4 regions of the Streptomyces sp. NPDC007901 genome follow, and region 2 is predicted to be linked to each of the others. Evidence: riboswitches for the same ligand, from Rfam matches in the RefSeq annotation. Region 2 holds a riboswitch; each other region holds the start of a gene.

Region 1 (4,284 bases), on a different contig from region 2:
GCGAGCCCGGGCGGGCGGCCCGGGCCCGCGAGGTGGCCGCCGACCTGCACGCACGGCTGACCGCCGCGGGCCTGGAAGCGGTACGGCCGGACGCCGCGGTGGTCTCCGTGCGGGCACCGTCCCCGGAGGGGGCCGTGCGATGGGCGGCCGACTGCCGTACGGCAGGCCTGGCCGTGGGCTGCTTCCGTCCGCCTTCCGTGCCGGACGGCATCTCACGGCTGCGGCTGACCGCCCGCGCGGACCTCTCCGGGGCCGAGATCGAACGCGCTGTACGTGTGATCGGCGAAACACGACCATGAGTCGGCGTGACACGGCCGGGCTGCGCGCGCATGCGGATACGGAGTCGATTACGGATTCAGTTGCGTACTGATCAGTTTTGTTCGCAGCCTGATCAGCGGGGAGCGCTGATCAGTCGCTGACCGCAGCCACGAAACCCGCCCAGCTCTCGGGGGAGAAGAGCAGCACGGGTCCGGCCGGGTTCTTGGAGTCGCGTACGGCGAGCAGTCCGGCCGGTGGGCCGGAGTGCGGCCGTGCCGTCTCCACGCAGTTGTTCGCACCGGTGCTGTAGCTGCTGCGCAGCCACCGCAATCCGTGCAGATCAGCACTTGAAGGTACGTTCCGAGGCAGTGCAGTCATGGTGCCTCCTTACGCGCCGTCCTGTATCCCGGCGATGTAATCCAACGAGTCCTCGGGCGAAAGGGCGTGGATCTGAAGGGTGTTGAAGGCCTCCGCGTAGGCCTGGAGGTCTTCTTTCCGCTCCAGGTAGAGGCTACTCGTCAACTGGTCGAGAACAACCACATCCAGATCAGAAGTGCTCGGAAATGAGAAGATTACGAAAGGCCCGGTGATGCCGATATGCGCCCCGGCCGCGAACGGCAGCACCTGGAGCCGTACCTGGGGCAGCCGGGCCGCCTCCACCAGCCGCGCCAGCTGCCGTGTCATCACCCCCGGGCCGCCGACCTCCCGGCGCAGCACCGCCTCGTCGAGCACCGCGCTGAGCTCCAGCGGCGGATCGTTGCGCAGCACGTCCTGCCTGGCCAGACGCACCTCCACCAGGGCGTCCAGGGCCTCGTCGTCGAGCCCGTCGGCGGCCACCCGGGTCACGGCACGCGCGTACTCGGGGGTCTGCAGCAGCCCCGGGACGACCAGGGTCTCCAACGTGCGCATCGCCCCGGCCTGCGATTCCAGGCTGATGAAATCCCGGTAGGCGGGCGGCAGCACCCCCCGATAGGCGTGCCACCAGTGGTGCCGCCCGGCCGTGTCCTCAGACCCCGCCAACACCAGCAGCAACTCCCGCAGTTGTCCTTCGACGACCCCGTAGGCGTCGAGGAGTAACCGCACATCGGCCGGTTTCACACCGCTGGCGCCGGTCTCGATCCGGCTCACCTTCGACTGATGCCAGCCCACCAGACGGGCGGCCTCACCGCTCGTGAGACCCACACCGGTGCGCAGCATGCGCAGTTCGGTGCCCAGTTTCCGGCGGCGTACCGCGGGACCGTTCTGCATGGGCTACTCCTTACTCCTTCCGAGCCGCCCAAATACGGTCTGAGGTCGCAGAGTTCACCGCTTCGAGCGACAGATATATGCATATCTTGGTGGATCGCTCCCCGTGACCGGCCCGGTAATGGCAGTCTGACGAAGAAGCACCAGTCCGGGACCGTACTCGAACCTTCCGCGCAGTGTCGGACTCCGGTCCCGAGGAAAGGGACGACCTCGCCATGGCAGACCACCTGGAAGCATCCGTCACTCTGCCGAGCGATCCCGCCTCGGTCTCCACGGCCCGCTCCTACGTGCTGGACATCCTCGCGGAGTGGGGACTGCCACCGGAGACGGAGACCGCGGACACCATCCGCCTCATCGTCTCCGAACTCGCCACCAACGCCGTACAGCACACCTTCGGACAGTCGCCCACCTTCACGGTGGACATGGTCCTCGACCGTGACGAGCACCTGCGCATCGGCGTCACGGACAGTCATCCGCGTTTCCCCAAGAGACTTCCCGCCGCGGTCCAGCAGGACAACGGCCGCGGCATGGTCATCATCCGCTGGCTGACCGCCGAGTGCGGTGGCAAGCTCCGCGTACGCCCCACCCGGGAAGGCGGCAAGACCGTCTCCATCGAACTCCCCTGGACCGTCCCGGCCGGCACCGTCACCGCCGCCGGCCAGCAGGAACCGTAGCCCCGAGCCCCTGCCGGCCGACCGGTGAGCGGGTCAGCTGACCCGGCCGTACCAGACGCTCTTCGTCCAGATCTTCTGGAGCCTGACCACGTCCCCGGTCTTCGGGGCGTGCCAGATCTTTCCCTTCCCGGCGTAGATGCCGACGTGGTAGACGCTGGAACCCGAGTGGAAGAAGACCAGGTCCCCGGCCTTGCGGTTGCCAGCCGAGATGTGACGGGTCTTGTTGTACTGCTGGGCCGCCGTACGGGGCAGCTTCTTGCCCGCCTTCTTGAACGAGTACAGCGTCAGCCCGGAGCAGTCGAACCGGTTCGGTCCGGTGGCACCCCACCGGTAGGGCGCGCCCTTCTTCGACGCGGCGACCTGGAGTGCCTTCGTCCCCATCGTGGCGGCCGAGGCCTCGGAGGCGACACCCGGGATCACGATCGAGCCGCCCACGGCGGCGATCGTCAGCGCCGAGGCCGTACCGGCCCGGGCCATGAGCGACGGAACACGATTGAGCGCAGTCATGCGCAACCCTTCGTCAGCCGCCTGTGAAGGATGACCTGTCGGATTCGGGCTGGCGAAGTTGCCCGGCCGCTGACGCGGCTTCACCCCAAGGGCTGCTCGGCCCGGTCATGGCGTGACCGTCCCGGCGACCCGTCGTGCTTGGGTCCTCCACTCCTGCCGATGCACTTCTGTCGACGGGTCAATCCGGGCGGCGGCAGGACTCGGCGTCCGCCCGGACCGCCCCGCCGCTGTGGCGGGGGCTTGTCGTCAGACAGGGATCTTCACTCACGCGTGTCCGAAAATCCCAATGGAATCGGGGATTTGTGGGGTTACTCACCACCCACCCGTTCGGGTGGACAGTACTGTGTTCGATTCTTCGTCAACTGCCCTGCGTAGCCCCGGACCTGCACGGAAGCACTCGGCGGGCACCCTCGGACCGGCATGCCGAGCGGCCCTGTCGGTCAGGTAAAACCACGCCACGCTCCGCCGAACGGGGGTAACCCCGTTGGGCCGTTTCAACTCCGGCGCGGACAGGGCGTCGACGCGCCCCGACCGATTTCTGCGGCGGTCACCGTACGCAGTCGGGCGGGAGTACGACACGAGCGGTCCGGCGCTCGCCGTCGAGCACCCGCAACGCCCGTGCCAGCGTGTCCCCGTGAAGCTCCGTCTCGCCCCGCCCGTGCATCAGGGCCAGCGCGTCACGCAGCTCGGAAGCGGCGCGCACCAGCGCCTGCGCGGCGCGCAGCCCGCGGTACGTGTCCTCGTTCTGCGCCGGATTGATACGGCCCAGCAGGTCGACCACGTCCAGGTAACGGTCGATCAACTCGCCCTCGGCGCGCGTCAGCGCGGGCAGCGGCGGAAGCTCCGGTGGCAGCATCGCCGGATCACCCCGCGTCCGGCAGGCCGAGCGAGGTCCGGCGGCTGGGTACGACCCGGTCCACCAGCCCGTACGCCAGCGCCTCCCGCGCGTCCAGCACCAAGTCCCGCTCCAGGTCCCGGTGGACCTGCTCGGGGGTGCGCCCGGTGTGCCGGACCAGCATCGCCTCGAGCAGCGTCCGGACCCGCTCCAACTCCGCCGCCCGGATGACCAGATCACTCGGCTGGCCCTGTACCGGTTCGGGCAGCGACGGCTGCTGGAGCACGACGCGGGCGCCCGGCAGCACGGACCGCTTGCCCGGGGTGCCGGCCGCGAGCAGCACGGCGGCGGACGCCCCGGCCTGCCCCAGGCAGATCGTCTCCACGTCGCAGGTGACGTACTGGACCGTGTCGTAGATCGCCGCCATCGCGCTGAACGACCCGCCCGGGGAGTTGATGTACAGCGAGATGTCCCGCTCCGGAGCCGCGTGTTCCAGATACATCAGCTGCGCCATCACGTCGTTCGCGGAGGTCTCGTCCACCGGCGTGCCCAGGAAGACGATCCGCTCCTCCAGCAGCTTCGAGTACGGATCCAGGGTGCGCTGCCCGGAGCTGGTGCGTTCGGTGAACTCGGGCAGGACATAGCGGGCGGACGGTCGGGTCATGGCATACCCCTCCTCGCGGCCGAGGTGTCTCGGCGGCCGGACTCTCTGTAAAAAATGTACAGGACGTACGTAGACCTGGAGAGGGATTCCGCTGTCGCCGA
Region 2 (4,284 bases):
CGCGCCTTCTCCGAGGGCACCGACAAGCACTCCGCCGAGGAGTACGCCGCCGAGCTGGAGCGGGCCGGCGCCACCCTCGACGCGCACGCCGACCACTCCGGCGTCCGGATCAGCCTGGAGGTCCCGGCCTCCCGCCTCGCCAAGGGCCTTGGGCTGCTCTCCGACGCCCTCAGGGCGCCCGCCTTCGCCGACAGCGAGGTCGAGCGGCTGGTCCGCAACCGCCTCGACGAGATCCCGCACGAGCTGGCCAACCCCAGCCGCCGTGCCGCCAAGGAGCTCTACAAGGAGCTCTTCCCGTCGACCGCGCGGATGTCCCGTCCGCGCCAGGGCACCGAGGACACCGTCGAGAAGATCGACGCGGCCGCCGTCCGCGCGTTCTACGACCGCCATGTGCGGCCCGCCACGGCCACCGCGGTCGTCGTCGGCGACCTGACCGGCATCGACCTGGACGAGCTGCTCGGCGAGACCCTGGGCGCCTGGAGCGGTTCCACCGCGCAGCCCCGCCCCGTGCCGCCGGTCACCGCCGACGACAACGGCCGCGTCGTCATCGTGGACCGCCCCGGCGCCGTCCAGACGCAGCTGCTCATCGGCCGCGTCGGCCCCGACCGGCACGACCGGGTCTGGCCCGCCCAGGTGCTCGGCACCTACTGCCTGGGCGGCACCCTCACCTCCCGCCTGGACCGCGTCCTGCGCGAGGAGAAGGGCTACACCTACGGCGTCCGCTCCTTCGGCCAGGTCCTGCGCTCCGCCCCCGACGGCACCGGCGCCTCGATGCTCGCCATCAGCGGCTCCGTGGACACCCCGAACACCGGCCCCGCCCTCCAGGACCTGTGGACGGTGCTGCGCACCCTCGCCGCCGAGGGCCTCACGGACGCCGAGCGCGATGTGGCCGTGCAGAACCTCGTCGGCGTGGCGCCGCTCAAGTACGAGACGGCGGCGGCCGTCGCGGGCACCCTGGCCGACCAGGTCGAGCAGCACCTGCCCGACGACTTCCAGGCCACGCTCTACCGGCAACTGGCCGCCACCGGCACCGTGGAGGCCACCGCGGCCGTCGTGAACGCCTTCCCGGTGGACCGCCTGGTGACCGTCCTCGTCGGTGACGCGGCGCAGATCAAGGAGCCCGTCGAGGCCCTCGGGATCGGCACCGTCACGGTCGTCGCCGCCGAGTAGCCGGACGGCGGGCACACGCGCGTGCGAGGGCCCTGGTGACCGTGGTGTCGCCAGGGCCCTTAAATGTCCGAATTGGGGCGGAGGTTGCCTGTCTGCCCTGTGGGATGCGCTACAAAAGCCGCGATCCGTTTGGGCATTGAAAGCCTGCCCTCATAGGTTCTTCCGGGCTGTCCGTCAGGCAGTGCGCCGCGTCCGCGGCACCGGACAGCCATCGCCGAGTCCCCGTACGGCGCGAGCCAGGGGAGCCGGGGACCCACGTCGTCCCTGGGGTGAATCGGGCGCCCGCGCGAGTCGCGAGGGGGCCCGTAGGAGACCTTCCTGCTCCGAACCCGTCAGCTAACCCGGTAGGCGAGAGGGAAGGAAAGGACCAGCCTCTACATGGCGTTCATGTGCGCCTCCGGGAAGCACCGTCGTCCCGGCCGGGTGAAGCGCACCACCGCGCAGGCCGCCGGTATCGCGGCCCTCACCACCACGGGTGTCATCGGCACCGTCTCCGCCGCCCCGGCGCTCGCCGCCGAGAACTCCGTCGAGCAGACCGGCCTCACCCCGGTCATCACGGTCAGCGACACGGTCGCCGATCAGATCGCCGCCCAGGCCGCCGCGCAGCAGGCCGCCGCCGAGCGCAAGGCCGCCGAGGAGGCCGCGCGCAAGAAGGCCGTCGCGGAGGTCAAGAAGGAGCGCGCGGCCAAGGCGCGCGCCGCGCGGGAGGCCGAGCGCAAGCGCCTCAACGCCTTCGTCGCGCCGATCTCCGACTCGTACGTCTCCACCGGCTACAAGACCGGCGGCTCCCTGTGGTCCTCCGGCGCCCACACCGGCATCGACTTCCATGCCGCCAGTGGCACGGTCGTGCACGCCGTCGGCACCGGCACGGTCGTCTCCACCGGCTGGGGCGGGGCCTACGGCAACCAGATCGTCGTCAAGATGGCCGACGGCATGTACACCCAGTACGGCCACCTGTCGTCCATCGGCGTCTCGGTGGGCCAGAAGGTCACCCCGGGCCAGCAGATCGGCCTCTCCGGGTCCACGGGCAACACGACCGGCCCGCACCTCCACTTCGAGGCCCGCACCACCCCCGAGTACGGCTCCGACGTCGACCCGGTCGCCTACCTCCGCAAGCACGGCGTGAACGTCTGACGCGGACGGTGTGAGCACCGCGAGATCTTCCGAAGCCCCGGCTCCCGAGCCGGGGCATTCGCCGTTTTCGTGCCCTTGCTGTCCAAAATATATCCATGGAATCCGGCCCGCCGTCGGAAATTCCCGCTCATTGCAATAGAGTCACGGAACGAGCGCCACTCGGCGGCGTTTCACGGGGATTAAGGCGGAGGTCGGACATGCGTATTCCGGCGCACTCGGTATGCACGGCGATCCGGGACGACATCGTCGCGGGTGTCTACGAGCGCGGCAGCCGGCTCACCGAGGAACTCCTGGCCCGCCGCTACGGCGTCTCGCGGGTCCCTGTCCGCGAGGCCCTGCGCACGCTGGAGGCCGAGGGCTTCGTGGTCACGCGCCGGCACGCGGGCGCGTGCGTCGCCGAACCGAGCGAGCAGGAGGCCGCCGACCTGCTGGAGATGCGCCTGTTGCTGGAGCCGCTGGGCGCCTCCCGGGCCGCCCAGCGCCGCACCGAGGCCCACCTCAAGGTGTTGCGCGGACTCGTCAGGCTGGGCCAGGAGCGGGCCCGCCGGGGCAGCAGCGAGGACCTGCGCTCGCTGGGCGGCTGGTTCCACGAGACGCTCGCCCAGGCCACCGGCAGCCATGCCCTGACCTCGACGCTCACCCAACTGCGGCACAAGATCGCCTGGATGTACGCCGTCGACGCGCCCGCCAACCCCGCCGAGTCGTGGGCCGAGCACGGCGCCATCGTGGACGCGGTCACCCGCGGCGACGGCGAGCGCGCGCGGGCGATCACCGCGCTGCACACCGAGCGCTCGACGGCCGCCCATCGGCTGCGTTTTTCCGGCGGCGCCGAACGGGCGAACGGTGTGAGGACTTCGCAACACCCCGTAAACATGTCGGGCCTGCGGCATTAACACGCGCGCCGTATACAAAGAGGTGTTATTCGGTGGAGGCGTATTTCCGCTGCCCGAATTCACGCGCTCCGGGAATTCCGGTGGCGCGTCGTCGGCGTGCCCGCCGAAATGACCGAGGGCAAGCTCCTGAATGAACAGGTGCGCAGCCGTCGTAAAGTCGCAGGCGGCTGTCATGAATTCCCGGCACATGCCGTCGGCGGGCCGATTCGGAAACGACGAGGCCGCGCCGCCCCCGCAGGGGTGGCGCGGCCTCGGCCGTGCGGGCGCCATGGCGCTCAGACGGTCTCGGGGAGCTCCTCGAGACCCTCGGCGACCAGCTTGGCCAGGCGGTCGAGGGCGGCGTCCGCGCCCTCGGCCTCGGAGGCGAGCACGATCTCCTCGCCGCCCTGGGCGCCCAGGCCAAGGACGGCCAGCATGGAGGCCGCGTTGACGGGGTTGCCCCCGGCCTTGGCGATCGTCACCGGGACGCCTGCGGCCGTGGCGGCTCGGACGAAGATGGAAGCGGGGCGGGCGTGGAGGCCCTCGGCCCAGCCGACGTTGACGCGGCGCTCAGCCATGTGATGCTGCCCTTCGGTTTTCAGGGTTGTCTAGACCAGTTTCCCATATCGTGAAGCATCCCCGGAGCGGGCGTGGGCCCCCTCCGGGTGTGTCGTCGGACCGCGGCCTCGGTCCGACTTCCGTCCTGCACAGACTGCCTCGCGCCGTTGTCGTACGCGAGCCGTACTCTGGGGCCCATGCAGACCCCGGCGGACCCGCAGGACCGGCACGAGTACCCGTCCCACTGGGAGGCGGACGTGGTACTGCGCGACGGCGGTACCGCGCGCATCCGGCCCATCACCGCCGACGACGCCGACCGGCTGGTCAGCTTCTACGAGCAGGTCTCGGACGAGTCGAAGTACTACCGCTTCTTCGCGCCGTATCCCAGGCTCTCCGCCAAGGACGTCCACCGCTTCACGCACCACGACTTTGTGGACAGGGTGGGACTCGCGGCCACCATCGGCGGCGAGTTCATCGCAACCGTACGCTATGACCGCATTGGCACCGACGGCATGCCCGCGTCGGCCCCCGCCGACGAGGCCGAGGTCGC
Region 3 (4,284 bases), on a different contig from region 2:
GCGACGTCGAGCGCGAGCGCGATCTGCTCACCGGGGACGTACCCGGCCTGCTTGATCGCCTCCAGGATGAGGTCGAGGGCCTCGCGGTTGGAGCCGAGGTTCGGGGCGAAGCCGCCCTCGTCGCCGAGGCCGGTGGCCAGACCCTTCGACTTCAGGACCTTCTTGAGGGTGTGGTAGACCTCGGCACCCCAGCGCAGCGCCTCGGAGAAGGACTCCGCGCCGATCGGGGCGATCATGAACTCCTGGATGTCGACGTTGGAGTCCGCGTGCGAGCCGCCGTTGAGGATGTTCATCATCGGGACGGGCAGCAGGTGCGCGTTCGGGCCACCGAGGTAGCGGAACAGCGGGAGGTCGGACGCCTCGGAGGCGGCGTGCGCGACGGCCAGGGAGACGCCGAGGATGGCGTTGGCGCCGAGCGAGCCCTTGTTGTCGGTGGCGTCCAGGTCGAACATGGCCTGGTCGATCAGGCGCTGCTCGGTGGCGTCGTAGCCGACGAGCTCCGGGCCGATCTGCTCGATCACGGCGAGGACGGCCTTCTCGACACCCTTGCCGAGGTAGCGGTTGGGGTCGCCGTCACGGAGCTCGATGGCCTCGAAGGCACCGGTGGAGGCGCCGGACGGAACGGCGGCACGACCCGTGCTGCCGTCGTCGAGGCCGACCTCGACCTCGACCGTGGGGTTGCCTCGGGAGTCCAGGATTTCCCGGGCTACGACGACGTCGATGGACGGCACGAGCATCTCCTTCTTGGGATGTGACGCTGGTTGTGCGGGGCGCACGCGGGCCTTGTCGGCCCTTGCTCAGCCTTGCGACTAGAGCCTAACCGCCCCGGGGCCGTCGGCCGTCGACCGACCGTCCCGTGGACAAGGACAGACGGTATCTATTGTTCACCCCCGGAACAAAGGGGGGCCGGATGAAGAACGGGAGAAGAACGGGCCAAAGAGAAACCCCGCCCCGGTGCGTACGGGGGAAAACGCACCGAGGCGGGGGGCCCGTGGGGGACGGGGGTGACCCTCACGTGGTCCCCACTATGAGGACCACGGCTGTGAGGGGGCTGTGGTTCAGCCAGGTCTTACTTCAGGTGCAGCTGCTGGCCGGGGTAGATGAAGTCGGCATCGTCGACGATGCCCTTGTTCAGCTTGAACAGCTCCTGCCAGCCGCCCTTGACCTTGTGCTTCTCGGCGATCGAGCTGAGGGTGTCACCCTTGACGACCTTGTACTCGCCGTCGCCCTTCTTGACCTTCTTGCCGGTCGGGGTGGTGACGGTCTTCTTGGCGGCCGGACGCTCGGCGGAGCGGGAGGCGGCCTGGGTGTCGGTCGAGCGGGTGCTGGTGCTCGACGAGTTGGAGGAGCCGGCGCTGCTGCCCGTGTAGGTGGCGCTGGACAGGCCCGTGCCGCAGACCGGCCAGGCACCCTTGCCCTGCGCGGCGAGGACCTTCTCGGCGATCGTGATCTGCTGCGCCTTGGTGGCCTGGTTGGCCTGCGCGGCGTAGGCGGTGCCGCCGTACGCGGCCCAGGTCGAGGCGGAGAACTGCAGGCCGCCGTAGTAGCCGTTGCCGGTGTTGATGGACCAGTTGCCGCCGGACTCGCACTGGGCGACGGTGTCCCACTCGGAGGCGGTGGCGGCGGAGGCGCTGCCGGCCGCCATCAGCGGGGCGGCGACGGCGACGCCGGTGACCCCGGCGACGGCGATGGCCCGGACGGCCTTGGACGGACGGCGGTGCTTGCCCTTGCCGGAAAACAGCATGGATCGATCCCCTCACCGACGCCTGCGAGGTGAGCTGTCGGGTTCGGGCCGGTTGAGTTGCCCGGCCGCACACCTGCCTGTCGGTGCGCGGCTTCACCCCGAGCCGGTTCCGGCGGCCTTTCGGCCATGAGGCCCCTGAGGGCTCAACTGCCGGACCCGGCACTTACCTTGGGTCCCCCGCTCCTGCCTACGGCGCTTGACGCGACGACTGTTCCCGGACGGCCGCTGGCAGGACTCGGCGTTGCGACGGCCGGGGCTCGTGGTGACGAGCGGCCTTGACCGTAAACAGGGCATCAGGTGAATTTCAAAGATGATCAGGGCTTCTGAGACTCATCCCACACTTTCACCAAACCGGACATTAGCGTCGAAGCGGGGCGCCAACTCCCGCTGCTTTTCGCCCGATTAGCTGCTGAGTTTCAGGGTCTGACCGGGGGCGATGGCGTTCGGGTCGGCGCCGATGTCCGCCTTGTTCGCGGCGTAGAGCGCGCGCCATCCGCCGTCGAGGTCAAGGGAGTCGGCGATGGAGGCGAGGGTGTCGCCGTCGCGGACGGTGTAGGTGCCGCTGTCGCGGGAGACGTGACGCCCGGAGGAGGTGACCTTCTGACCGTTTGTCGCACTTTCGTCCGCCGAGCCACCGCGGTGCTTGCCGCCGGTGCTCGCGGTCCCCGTGTCGACCAGACTCCAAGACCCGCCGGTCTGCCACGAATTGTCCGAGTCGTCGGCCTGGGGCACGACGGGGTTCTCGTCGGCCTTCGAGGCATCGGACTTGGATGATTCCGACTTGTCCGTCTTGGTGGATTCGCTGGGGGTGTCCGTCTTGGAGTCGCCGCTCGCGCTCGCGCTCGGGGAGGGAGTGACGGAGGCTTCCCCGGAGTCCGTGGCGTCCGAGGAGGAATCGGAACCCGAGGAGGAGGACGAATCCGACAGTCCGGAGGACGAGTCCGACGAGTCGGATGAACCGGACGAATCATCCGAGCCGCCGGCGCCCGGGTCGACGTTCACCGAGGCGTCGTCCGAGGAGAGCCCGGCGAGCAGGGCGCAGGTCCGCCAGGGCTTGGTGCCCTGGTCGGCGAGGATCTTCTCGGCGACCGCGATCTGCTGCGAACGGCTCGCCAGGTCGGGCGTGGTGGCGTACTGCGTGCCGCCGTACGCGTCCCAGTCGTCCTGCGACATCTGCAGGCCGCCGTAGTAGCCGTTGCCGGTGTCCATGCTCCAGGAGCCGCCGCTCTCGCAGTTGGCCACGTGGTCCCAGGTGGTGCCGTCGGCCGCGTTGGCGCTCGCCGCGCCGAGCAGCGGGAGGGCGATGGCGGAGCCGGTCACTCCGGCCGCGACGAGGAGAGCCGGAGCCTGACGGGGGCGACGGTGACGACCGTTCCCGGAGAGCATGCGGAAACCTTTCGAGCGACAGCGGTGACCGGTGCGGCGGGTCCCGCAGGGGCGCCGCACTGATGGGTGAACGTATAGGCAGACGATCACTTGTCACAAGTTAATGCCGCGCAGATCACGTGAAGATCACAGACTTGAGTGCTGGTCACCTTTGGCTGGTAAGGGGCTTACCGGTGACTTACCGGGCGACGGGGGTGAACTCCACCGGAAGGGTGCGCAGTCCGCGCATGATGAGCCCGCCGCGCCAGCGCAACTCGCCCGGATCCGCCGCGAGTCGCAGATCGGGCAGCCGGGTGAGGAGGGTGGCGAGCGCGGCCTGGCCCTCCAGGCGGGCGAGCGGGGCGCCCAGGCAGTAGTGGATGCCGTGGCCGTATCCGAGGTGCTGGTTGTCCCTCCGCGAGAGGTCCAGGGTGTCCGGCTCGGCGAACCGCTCCGGGTCCCGGTCCGCCGCGGCCAGGACGACCAGCACCGGGTCGCCGGCCGCGATGCGCTGCCCGCCGATGCCGAGCGGCTCGGTGGCGAACCGCCAGGTGGCCAGCTCCACCGGTCCGTCGTAGCGCAGGAGTTCCTCGACGCCGGTCTCCAGCAGACCGTGTTCGCCGACGGCGAGGGAGTCCTGCAGCCGCGCGCGCTGCTCGGGGTGGGTGAGCAGGGCGTACGTCCCGTTCCCGATCAGGTTGACGGTCGTCTCGAACCCGGCGAACAGCAGGATGAAGGCCATGGCGGCGGCCTCGTTCTCGGTGAGGTGCTCGCCGTGGTCCGAGGCCCGGATGAGCCCGGAGATCAGATCCTCGCCCGGACCGGCCTCGGCGGGCAGCGCCTCCCGCTTCCGGTGGATCAGCTCGGCCAGGTAGCCCCGCATCTTCTTCACCGACCGCGCGACCCCGCCCCGCGGCCCTCCCCCGTGTCGGATCATCATTCCCGCCCAGTCCCGGAAGTCGTCCTGGTCCTCGCGAGGGACGCCCAGCAGGTCGCAGATGGCGTAGATGGGGAGCGGGAAGGCGAACTCGTGGATGAGGTCCGCCTCCCCCTTCTCCGCGAACCCGTCGATGAGCCGGTCGGTCAGCTCCTGCACCCTGGGCGCGAACTCGGCCACCCGGCGCGGCGTGAACGCCTTGCTGACCAGCCGGCGCAGCCGGGTGTGGTCCGGCGGG
Region 4 (4,284 bases), on a different contig from region 2:
CGGCACCACCCAAAGCGGTCACGGTGACGGCGGCGGCGGCGAGAGTCCTGCGACGCGTTGCGTTGATGACCATGATTCCGTTTTCTCCCCCTGTGTCAGCCGACGCCCCCTGCGTCGGCTTCTGGGGAGGGGTACGGAACCGATCTGGTATTGGACTCAGTCCAGCTATGTGACGTGCGTCACAGACATATCCGCCGAGTCCGGGCCCTCACGGGTCGGGCGGGCAGTGGACCGGTACCAGCCGGACCGGCACCAGGCCGGCCCGCGGTGTCAGCCGGCCCGGTGCACCACCGCGTCGCACAGCTCCAGGAGGGCCGCCTTCGCGTCGCACTCCGGCAGCGGGGCCAGCGCGGCCCGCGCCTCCTCCGCGTACCGGACCGTGTCCCGGCGCGCCTGCTCCAGCGCCGGATGCACCCGCAGCGCCGCCAGGGCCTCCGCGAGCCGCACGTCGTCCGTGAGGTCGGAGTCCAGCAGCTCGCACAGCGCGACGTCCTCGGCGAGCGCCAGGCGTGCCGCCCGCTCCCGCAGCCGAAGCACCGGCAGAGTGGGGACGCCCTCGCGGAGGTCGGTCCCCGGGGTCTTGCCGGACTCGTGGGAGTCGGAGGCGATGTCCAGGACGTCGTCGGCGAGCTGGAAGGCGACGCCGAGCCGTTCGCCGTACTGGGTGAGGACGTCCACGACCGTCTCGTCGGCGCCGGACAGCATCGCGCCGAAGCGGCAGGAGACCGCGACCAGCGAGCCGGTCTTGCCGCTGAGCACGTCGAGGTAGTGGTCGACCGGGTCGCGGCCGTCCGTCGGGCCTGCCGTCTCGAGGATCTGGCCGGTCACCAGCCGCTCGAACGCGAGGGCCTGGACGCGCACCGCCTCGGGACCGAGATCGGCGAGGATCTGGGAGGCGCGCGCGAAGAGGAAGTCACCGGTGAGAACGGCGAGCGAGTTGCCCCAGCGGGTGTTGGCGCTGTCGACACCGCGCCGCACGGACGCCTCGTCCATGACGTCGTCGTGGTACAGGGTGGCCAGGTGGGTCAGCTCGACGACCACGGCCGACGGCACGACACCCGGCGCGTACGGGTCGCCGAACTGCGCGGCGAGCATCACCAGCAGCGGGCGGAACCGCTTTCCGCCCGCGCGCACGAGGTGCTGCGCGGCCTCCGTGATGAAGGGGACCTCACTTTTGGTGGCCTCTAGCAAGCCCTCCTCGACAGCCGTCAATCCGGCCTGGACATCGGCTTCCAGAGCCTGGTCCCGCACGCTCAGCCCGAACGGCCCGACGGTCACGAGGGGTCTCCTGTCTGCTGGTGTCCACTGGCGATTACACGGTTTGTCGATAGGTCGCTGCCATCACTCAAGTCAGCGTATCCGGTCAGGTTTCGATCACCGAGGGCGCCCACCGTTACACCCCGGGCGCTATCGGATCACGACCGGTATGTTTTTGATCAGCCGATACGATCTGACATCCACTGACTTAACAGGAAGTGCCGACAGTTGTCCCGAACCGCGGCATAGGCCGTGTCCCTGGCCGGCACCGCCGGGTCCGGGTCCGGCGACAGAGCCCCGCCGGGGAACCACCGCGCCTTCTCCGGTCGACATCACCTGCCCGGGGGTACCCCTTCCGCCACCGGCCGAAGCCGACGGGGGCACATCATGCCCGCCTGGACACCCTCGCGCGTCCACAAGATCACCCGCGAGGACCTCCGCCCTCCCGGACCCGCGGACCATCGCCCCCACGCGCGCGTGGCACCCGCCGACCGCAACGAGCGGACACCCCCGCACGGACGACACCGACGCCATCTTCGGCACCTCCCAGCACCGCGGACAATTCACCATGACAACGACCGGCCACGCGGCGGGGGTTCCGCCTCACGACGGACACGCACGCACCGAAGGGGACCGGCCCGCCATCCGGGATGACGTGACCAGGATCACGCACCCGTCGACAGCAGCCCCTCCTGCCATCAGTCGCGAGCAACAGGGGCGGATCGGGGGCAGTGGGAGTCGTCGGCGCCAACCGCTCGGCCATGCGCCCGGAGTGGCACGTGCGGTGGAGGCGCACGCGATCGATGACCCTTCTATCACCATTCGCACTTAAAGTCCGAAATAATCGGCAATATAAAAAGTCGGACTACATGCGAAATCACCCGTGACGTGGGTCACTTTCCCCGCCCCTAAAGGGGCATTGTGCGCGAATGGCAATGGGTGCACTTTCCGCCCGACCCAGAGAGGAGCGGATTCCAGGAAATCCCTCATGTCCGATTTGACTCGATTGCGGTTTCGTGAAGTAGGTCACGCGGGTCCGAATGCCGCATACCCCGTAAGGCGACCCTTCCTTCCCGTTCCCTGCGGGCGAGTTGAGGCTTGGCAACCGCAAAGGATCAAGCAGCACATACGTCACAGATCAAGGTCAATCAGTTCTTTATGTGAATCTGACACTTGTTCCGGACATGTGCTCTCGCATACGTTCCCGCTCGCCGGGCGGACGCCGAATCCTGCCGCCGCCCGTCGTGACCCATTGACGAGTCCATTCGCACGGCAGGAGCGGGGGAACCAGGTAAGCCGCCGGACCGGGCGACCGACGTGATCGATGTGATCGACGGACGTCGTACCGGAACGGCTAGGGGTGAAGTCGCCTCGCCTTAGGGCGGTGCGGCCGGGCACTCCCCGGGCCCGAACCCGACAGCTCACCTCGCAGGCGACGGAGAGGAACTTCGCCATGTCTGCTGCCGCCCAGAACCGCCGCCCCCGCCGCAACCGCATCGTCCGCACGCTCGCCGTCGTCGGCACCGGCGCCGCCGTACTCGCCCTCCCGCTCATCGGGGCGACCACCGCCTCGGCTGCCGTCGCCTCCACCACCACCGCCACGACGCCCTCGACGACCCTCGCCGGGTACCCGAACAACCTCGACGGCTGGATCCGGGAGTCGCTCGCGATCATGGCGGAGAAGCACATCCCGGGCACCTACAACGGCATCTACCGCAACGTGATCCGCGAGTCCTCCGGCAACCCGCAGGCCATCAACCTCTGGGACTCCAACGCGGCCAAGGGCATTCCCTCCAAGGGCCTGCTCCAGGTGATCGACCCGACGTTCAAGACCTACCACGTGGACGGCACGTCGTTCGACATCTACGACCCGGTCGCGAACATCACCGCCGCCTGCAACTACGCCGCCGCGCGGTACGGCTCGATCGACAACGTCCACGGCGCCTACTGATCACCGACGTTTGGGACGGCCCGAGTCGCTCAATGGCGCACAACGGCCTTACGGGAACAGTCTTTCGAGGGCGACGGCGATGCCGTCGTCCTCGTTCGACAAGGTGATCTCGTCGGCCACCGCCTTGAGTTCGGGGTGGGCGTTGGCCATCGCCACCCCGTAGGCCGCCCAGTCGAACATGGGGATGTCGTTGGGCATGTCCCCGAAGGCGATGGCCTGTTCGGGGCGCAGCCCCAGATGGTCGGCGGCCAGCGCCAGCCCGGTCGCCTTGGTCACCCCGCACGGCTGGAGTTCGACGGTTCCCGGCCCCGACATGGTGACCGTGGCGAGCGACCCGACCACCGCGCGGGCGGTCGCCGCCAGCTCGTCGTCGGACAGGGTGTGGTGGCGCAGCAGCACCTTGCTGATGGGCGCGCACCACAGGTCGTCGCGCCGGCCCACGCGCAGCGCCGGCAGCGTGGGGTGGGGCATCAGATAGCCCGGTTCGATGAGCGTGAGCCCGTCCACGCCGTCCTGGTCGACCGCCGCGTACACCTGGCCGACCTCGGCCTCGATCTTGCCGAGCGCGGTCTCCGCCAGCTCCCGGTCCAGGGTGACCGACCACAGCAGACGCTGCGCACCGGCGTCGTACACCTGCGCGCCCTGACCGCAGACCGCGAGTCCCGTGCTGCCGAGGTCGTCGAGGAGCGGGCGCACTCTCGGCGCGGGGCGGCCGGTCACCACGAGGTGCCGGGCGCCGGCCCGGCCGGTCCGCGCGAGCGCGGCGAGCGACCGGTCCGAGAGGGTGTCGTCGGCGCGCAGCAGCGTGCCGTCCAGGTCGGTGGCGATCAGTGAGTACGGGAGGGGTGCGACCATGATCAGAGAATACGGACAGCACGGCCCTGAGACTCACTGTGCGTTTCGGCCTCAAGTGGCGGCCGCCGCCTCCGTGATGGGGTCGTTGTCAGTGGGGCCCGTTACGTTTGTGGTGAGGTGACCGCACCGGTCGGACGGGGACGGGTGTGGTGAAAGACGCCCGGCGGCTCGGACTCCGGTTCGACGGGGACGGCGGTGGCGCCGAACTGGACGCCGGGACA

Evidence for each region. Region 2 has a riboswitch for cyclic di-AMP ahead of ACFZDK_RS38025 (peptidoglycan DD-metalloendopeptidase family protein). Riboswitches for the same ligand answer to the same signal wherever they lie in the genome.
Region 1: another riboswitch for cyclic di-AMP. It lies ahead of ACFZDK_RS27540 (NlpC/P60 family protein); the one in region 2 lies ahead of ACFZDK_RS38025 (peptidoglycan DD-metalloendopeptidase family protein).
Region 3: another riboswitch for cyclic di-AMP. It lies ahead of ACFZDK_RS36875 (transglycosylase family protein); the one in region 2 lies ahead of ACFZDK_RS38025 (peptidoglycan DD-metalloendopeptidase family protein).
Region 4: another riboswitch for cyclic di-AMP. It lies ahead of ACFZDK_RS01075 (transglycosylase SLT domain-containing protein); the one in region 2 lies ahead of ACFZDK_RS38025 (peptidoglycan DD-metalloendopeptidase family protein).

The regions. Positions count from the first base shown of each region.
Region 1 covers NZ_JBIBKW010000008.1:448,548-452,831, reverse strand. The annotation lists gene ACFZDK_RS27560 (aminotransferase class I/II-fold pyridoxal phosphate-dependent enzyme) at 1-299, shown strand, start outside; gene ACFZDK_RS27555 (DUF397 domain-containing protein) at 409-636, opposite strand; gene ACFZDK_RS27550 (Scr1 family TA system antitoxin-like transcriptional regulator) at 646-1,506, opposite strand; gene ACFZDK_RS27545 (ATP-binding protein) at 1,719-2,177, shown strand; gene ACFZDK_RS27540 (NlpC/P60 family protein) at 2,211-2,684, opposite strand; cyclic di-AMP (ydaO/yuaA leader) riboswitch at 2,688-2,870, opposite strand; gene ACFZDK_RS27535 (hypothetical protein) at 3,232-3,540, opposite strand; gene ACFZDK_RS27530 (ATP-dependent Clp protease proteolytic subunit) at 3,548-4,183, opposite strand.
Region 2 covers NZ_JBIBKW010000015.1:101,991-106,274, reverse strand. The annotation lists gene ACFZDK_RS38030 (insulinase family protein) at 1-1,170, shown strand, start outside; cyclic di-AMP (ydaO/yuaA leader) riboswitch at 1,373-1,536, shown strand; gene ACFZDK_RS38025 (peptidoglycan DD-metalloendopeptidase family protein) at 1,549-2,304, shown strand; gene ACFZDK_RS38020 (FCD domain-containing protein) at 2,502-3,197, shown strand; gene ACFZDK_RS38015 (HPr family phosphocarrier protein) at 3,473-3,754, opposite strand; gene ACFZDK_RS38010 (GNAT family N-acetyltransferase) at 3,932-4,284, shown strand, end outside.
Region 3 covers NZ_JBIBKW010000014.1:103,573-107,856, forward strand. The annotation lists gene eno (phosphopyruvate hydratase) at 1-737, opposite strand, end outside; gene ACFZDK_RS36875 (transglycosylase family protein) at 1,070-1,744, opposite strand; cyclic di-AMP (ydaO/yuaA leader) riboswitch at 1,749-1,949, opposite strand; gene ACFZDK_RS36880 (transglycosylase family protein) at 2,147-3,130, opposite strand; gene ACFZDK_RS36885 (cytochrome P450) at 3,309-4,284, opposite strand, start outside.
Region 4 covers NZ_JBIBKW010000001.1:209,122-213,405, reverse strand. The annotation lists gene ACFZDK_RS01085 (CHRD domain-containing protein) at 1-73, opposite strand, end outside; gene ACFZDK_RS01080 (polyprenyl synthetase family protein) at 271-1,278, opposite strand; cyclic di-AMP (ydaO/yuaA leader) riboswitch at 2,501-2,705, shown strand; gene ACFZDK_RS01075 (transglycosylase SLT domain-containing protein) at 2,711-3,208, shown strand; gene ACFZDK_RS01070 (Cof-type HAD-IIB family hydrolase) at 3,257-4,063, opposite strand.